One region of the Bradyrhizobium sp. USDA 4502 genome, then DNA from elsewhere that is predicted to be linked to it. Evidence: riboswitches for the same ligand, from Rfam matches in the RefSeq annotation. Region 1 holds a riboswitch; the other holds the start of a gene.
What was found. A riboswitch is a leader RNA that binds a small molecule or an ion and turns the genes downstream of it on or off. The one in region 1 is predicted to bind cobalamin.
Positions count from the first base shown of each region.

Region 2: another riboswitch for cobalamin. It lies ahead of ACVW1B_RS30970 (TonB-dependent receptor); the one in region 1 lies ahead of ACVW1B_RS42990 (ribonucleoside-diphosphate reductase subunit alpha).

Region 1 covers NZ_JBSSGF010000001.1:9,232,119-9,235,285, reverse strand. The annotation lists gene ACVW1B_RS42990 (ribonucleoside-diphosphate reductase subunit alpha) at 1-1,650, opposite strand, end outside; cobalamin riboswitch at 1,813-2,027, opposite strand; gene ACVW1B_RS42985 (class I SAM-dependent methyltransferase) at 2,430-3,167, opposite strand, start outside.
Region 2 covers NZ_JBSSGF010000001.1:6,622,033-6,625,199, reverse strand. The annotation lists gene ACVW1B_RS30975 (CobW family GTP-binding protein) at 1-879, shown strand, start outside; cobalamin riboswitch at 1,108-1,302, shown strand; gene ACVW1B_RS30970 (TonB-dependent receptor) at 1,587-3,167, shown strand, end outside.

The sequences.
Region 1 (3,167 bases):
GGCGCGGTCGGCGGCAAGTTCGACGATCCAGCGCTGGTCGATCTCGAAGGCGGTGCGAAAGACCGCTTTCTCGATTTCCGAGAGGATGTCGAGATGGGCGACCGAACCCTCGGCGGCGATGATGGACTGCCAGATCGCCGAAGTATTGGCGCCCTTGGCGGCCAGCAGCTTGGCGAGATGCCGATTACGCACCGAGATGGCGCCGGACAAGGTCTTATGGGTGTAGATGTTGGCCGGGATGGGTTCTACACAAGCGCTGGTGCCGCCGCAGATAATGCTTATCGAGGCGGTCGGCGCGATCGCGATCTTATGGCTGAAGCGGGCCATCACGCCTCGTTCCAGGGCATCCGGGCACGGCCCCCGCTCGCGCGCGAGCGTCACGGATGCCGCATCAGCATCGCGACGGATTTTCCGGAACATGTTCAGATTGAACGACTTGGCCACGACGCTTTCCATCGGAATGCTCTTGGCCTGCAGGAACGAGTGGAAGCCCATGACGCCAAGGCCGACGGAACGCTCACGCAAGGCGGCGTAGCGGGCACGCTTCATGACGCCCGGCGCCACCGTGATGAAGTGGGTCAGCACGTTGTCGAGGAAGCGCATGACGTCCTCGATGAAGCCAGGCTCCTCGTTCCACTGGTCCCAGGTCTCGAGGTTGAGCGACGACAGGCAGCACACGGCGGTACGCTCCTCGTCGCGATGATCGATGCCGGTCGGCAGGGTAATTTCGCTGCACAGGTTGGACGTTGAGACCTTGAGGCCGAGCTCGCGCTGGTGCTTGGGGAGCGCGCGGTTCACTGTATCGATGAACAAGAGATAAGGCTCCCCCGTCTGCAGCCGGTTCTCCAGGATGCGTTGCCACAGCTGGCGGGCGTCGATTTCGCGGATAACCTCCTTGGTCTTCGGACTGCGCAGAGCGAACGCAGTGCCGGCGCCTACGGCACGCATGAACTCATCGGTGACGTTGATGCCGTGATGCAGGTTGAGACTCTTGCGGTTGAAGTCGCCGGACGCCTTGCGGATCTCGAGGAACTCCTCGATCTCGGGATGGTGGATATCGAGATAGACCGCAGCCGAGCCGCGCCGTAACGAGCCCTGGCTGATCGCCAACGTCAGGCCGTCCATGACGTGGATGAACGGGATGATGCCTGAGGTAACGCCGCCCTTCACCTGCTCGCCGATCGAGCGAACATTGCCCCAGTAGGTGCCGATGCCGCCACCGTTAGAGGCAAGCCATACGTTCTCGTTCCAGGTGCCCACGATGCCTTCGAGCGAGTCCGACACCGAGTTAAGGAAGCAGGAAATCGGCAGGCCGCGCGTCGTGCCGCCGTTGGAGAGCACCGGTGTGGCTGGCATGAACCACAGCCGAGACATCGCATCGTAGAGACGTTGGGCATGCGCAACATCATCCGCGAAGGCGCAAGACACCCGCGCGAACATGTCCTGGATCATTTCGCCGGCGAGCAGATAACGGTCGCTCAGCGTCAGCTTGCCGAACGGCGTCAACAGGTCGTCGCGCGTCCGATCGAGCTTGAGATCGGCCGGCTTTGGCGATGGCGCAAGGGGGTACGGCAGCGGGGCCGGCGACGGCGGCGGCACAAGACACAACTCAGGCGCGCTGGGCTCTGCCTGCAATGGCTGCGACCTCACGCGCGCCGGCTCCTCAATGAGATGACCATGCTGATCGAAATCGTAAGACGGCGACATCGGCAACCCCGCGATGTTAGGCGGGGGGGACTGCGCGGATGACTTGCGAGGAAACCGGTCAAACGTCTCCGGCTGCAAGCGACCCAACGGGGCACCCCGCCCGAGGACTTTCGTTCAGTCGCGGCAGGTCTCCTGGCTCGCGGGTCGCCGCGGCTGTCGGCCTTCCCGGCGCTGTGCTGCGCCAGTGACCATGATGACAACCGCTCGCCGCTTACAGTTGCGGGGGCAGCCCCGGAGTAGCCGTTCGGCGCACCGGGTTCCCTCTTAGCTTCCGACCTACAAAATGTTGGGGCCAGAAGACCGTGACTGGCTAGACATAGGCACTACTCGCCGGGATTCGTCAACTGGGGAGATCCAGATTGAAACGCAAAAACATACCGAAGCCCGGACGACTTTGTCGCCGCTGTCGGCTTCTGCTGCAGGTGATTGGATATGCCGTTGGGCTGCATTACCGGTTTCCGTCAAGCCTGCGCAAAGGTCGAGGGAATTCCTGGCTCGCACGTCGCATTGATGGAATCTAAGAAACGGCGCGTCAGTAGAGGAGCAATTCGGCCAGACGCTTGATTTGATTCGCAGCGCTCCTGCTCGCCGCGACCAATGGCATCTGGACGAATTCGTTATCCACTCGCGGGCGAACAACATCGGCTCTGGCGCGCCGTCGACCGGAATGGCCTTGCATCCAGCCCCGAACCGAATCGCGCTGCACAGTGGTCCCACGCCTGTCACGGCTCCAGCGCGACCTGCAAGCCCTCCTTACTTTCAACATGAACGTAACGGGGTCCGATCGGCCGTCCCCTGCCGCTGGCGACAGTGACAATGTCTTCCAAAGGCATGGCGCGCGCATCCGCCTCGGGGCGAGACAAGATCAGATCGGCGTGAAACAGCCCTTCCGATTCGAGGCCGGTGGCATCCACGCCAAGGGCCGCCAAGCTGGCCAAACAGCTCTCAAATTCTTCAGCATCGCGAAAGCGACGCTGGATAAACGTTGCGCCGGCAAGACGTTCTGTCACAAGACCACGGTTTGCGAACGTCGCGGCGAGCGATTCAAATGGGAACATTCGTAGCACGAAGGAGATGATCCATGGTTGCTTCTCTGCCGCATCGAGAATCTCGCCGAACGTCTTCTCGGTAACGTAGCCGATGCATCCGGTCGACATGATAACATCCACGGAGCGGAGAATGCGCGCGCTGTCCATCGATAGCGCCTCCTTTTCAAGGTCAGCGACAATGCCCTGCTCTAAAAGGCCAACATTCTTCGCATAGCTGACCGCCGCTGCCGACACATCGAGGCCGATAAAGCGTGCCAACCCGACATCAGGCCAGGCTGCATAGAAACTGCGATCGAGACTCACCAATGTCTCAGAGCTGATCGCTCTCATCTCACGCCGGGCGTAGCGGTGACGCAAGCCCGCGAAGGTCAGCGGAAAGCGATGCACCGCTGCATTGATACCGTACGAACA
Region 2 (3,167 bases), 2.6 Mb from region 1:
ACCGTCGTCAACCATCTGCTGGCGCATGCGCAAGGGCGGCGCATCGCCGCCGTGGTCAACGATTTCGGTGCGATCAATATCGACGCCGAGCTGATCGCCGGCGCCGGCGACGGCGTGGTCAGCCTGAGCAATGGCTGCATCTGCTGCACACTGGAGGGCGACCTGCTGCGCACGCTCGCAACCTTGCTGCGGCGTGATCCGCGTCCCGAATTCATCGTGATCGAGACCAGCGGGATCGCCGATCCCGCCGACATCGTGCGCAACCTGATGGATCCCGTGATCTGGAAGGAGGCGCCGCTGGAGACGGTGCTGTGCGTGGTCGACGCGACGCAACCTGCGGCGATGCTGAACGATGCGCTGCTGCGCTCGCAGCTCCGGGCGGCGGATGTGGTGGCGCTGAGCAAGGTCGATCTGACTGACGCCGCTGCGTGCGCCGCGATCCGCGACGCCGTGCGCGCGGCGCGTCCGGCGGCCGTGGTGGTTGATGCCTTGCATGGCGAGGTGCCGGCCGCGCTGCTGTTCCCGACGGACCTCGATCATGTGCCGGCTCCGCGCGAGACCGCGCCGCGACGGCCGGCGTCCGATCGCTTCGAGACGCTGAGCTGGACCTCGGAGCGGCCCGTCGTGCTGCCGCGCTTGCAGCAGGCGATCGGCAGACTGGCGCCGAAGCTGGCGCGGGCGAAGGGATTGTTCGAGACGGTGGAGCAGCCCGGGCGGCTGACCGTGCTTCAACTCGCCGGCGGCCGCGCGACCCTGGCTGCGGGCGGCGTGCCGTCGCCCGGCGTGCCGCGCACGCGCATCGTGTTCATCGCCGAGATGGGTGCGCTGTCGCGCGCGGAGATTGATGAGGTGATGCAGGGATGTGTCGAGGCTCAGTGACGCGAACCTACGTTTCCCGTCATCTTGAGGAGCCGCGAAGCAGCGTCTCGAAGGATGAATCGGCCACCAGCCGGGCCGTGCATCCTTCGAGACGCGCGTGCCGCGCTCCTCAGGATGACGGGTTGCCTTTCGGCGTCAGCCCTCGACGTCGCTGTGTCATCGCCGCAGCAGCATCTCGCAAAGCATGTGTGCGACAATCGCATCGAATTGACAGCCCTGCAGCCAGCACCTATCGTTTTTGCCGACGGTTCCCTTCGGGGATCAAAAGGGAATGCGGTGCGAGGGTAACCCCAATGCCGCAGCTGTCCCCGCAACTGTAAACGGCGAGCCTTTCGTCAAATTGCCACTGGGCCATCGGCCCGGGAAGGCGTCGACAGGCGATGACCCGTGAGCCAGGAGACCTGCCGTCAGTCGTGGTCACACGCGAGCACATCGGGCGGGGGCGTCCTGGTGGGATCGGAGCACTGCCTTTTGGGCAATGCGCCAGTCCGCGTTCGCGGTGACGTGCCACGTTACCGCGAGTCCTTTTCATGTCTCCGTCCTCTCCCGTTGCGCGCAAATGGCGCCTCGGTCTTCTCTGCTCCCTGTCATCGCTGCTGTTGCCGGCCGAAGGCTCGGCACAAACGCCTCCACCAACCAGGCTCGATCCGATTGAGGTCGCGCCTTCCGCTGTGGCAAGGCCGAAGCCCGCGGCGCGAAGCCGTGCCGTGGCCGCCGCGGCGCGGCCGAGGCCCGCGACGATCGCAACAACCGGCAACGCGCCGCGCGTCGCAGCGTCGGGCGTACCGGGATCGGCATCGCCGACGCTCAATGCCACCACGCAGGGCGGCACCGGCAGTCGTCTCAATCTGACGCCGCTGCAGACGCCGGCCAGCGTCGAGATCATCACGGCGCAGACCATCGCTGAACGCGGCCAGCATAATGTGCTCGATGCCGTCACCCAGGACGCGGCTGGCTTCATCGCAACGCCGGCACCCGGCAATGGCGGCCTGTCGTTCAGCACCCGCGGCTTTGCCGGCAGCAACTCGGTGATGACGCTGTATGACGGCACGCGCTTCTATATCGGCTCCGGCACGCTGACGTTCCCCTACGACACCTGGTCGACGCAGCGCATCGAAGTGCTGCGCGGCCCGGCCTCGGTGCTGTACGGCGAAGGCGCGATCGGCGGCGTCATCAACGTGATCCCGAAGAAACCGCTCAATACGCCCTACAACGAGGCCGAAGTTTCGCTCGACAGCAACATGACCCGGCGGCTCTCGGTGGACAGCACCGGTCCGATCAATCCCAATGTGTCGTACCGCATCAACGCCACCGGCAACATGTCGGACGGCTGGGTCGATCGCGACAAGACCTCGAACGCGGTGGTCTCCGCTGCCGTGCGGGTGCAGGCGTCGGACAATCTGGCCTTCACGCTGTCGGAGGACTACGGCGACCGCAGCCCGTCGCGCTATTTCGGCACGCCGCTGATCAACGGTTCGATCCAGGATGCGCTGCGCTTCAAGAACTACAACGCATTGGACAGCGCGATCCGCTATCAGGACAGCTGGACCCAGTTCAAGACCGAGTGGGACGTCGCCGACGGCATCAAGGTCAACAACACGCTGTATTACCTGACCAGCGAGCGGCACTGGCGCGACATCGAAAACTATACCTGGAATCCGAAGACCCGGCTGATCGATCGCGCGAGCTACATCGAGATCTTCCACGACCAGAAGCAGCTCGGCAACCGGATGGATGCGACCTTCAGCGGTCACGTGTTCGGCCTTGCGAACCAGGTCGTCGCTGGCTTCGACGTCAACCGGATCGACTTCACCCACACCAACAACTCGCCCTATGGCGGCGCGTCGTCGGTCAATCCTTACGTGTTCGATCCGGGATCGTTCTTCGCGACGACGACGGCGACCACGCCGGGCTTCAATGCGATCGTCAATCAATACGCGCTGTTCGCCGAGGATCGTCTCTTGCTGACCGATCAGTTGTCGCTGGTGACCGGTGTCAGGTATGACCGTCCCGAGGTGGATCGCACCGACTACAAGACGCCGGCGAACAGTTTCGAGACGGCGCTATCGGGCACCAGCTGGCGCGCGGGGCTCGTTTACGAGCCGATCAAGAACCTCGCGTTCTATGGCCAGTACGCGGTCGGCGTCGATCCGGTCAGTAATCTGATCTCACTGTCGACCACGCAGAAGACGTTCCAGCTTGCGACCGGCAAGCAGACCGAGATCGGGGTCAAGCAGTCGTTCTGGGGCGGCCGCGGCGAGTGGACGCTGGCTGCCTACGAGATCGTC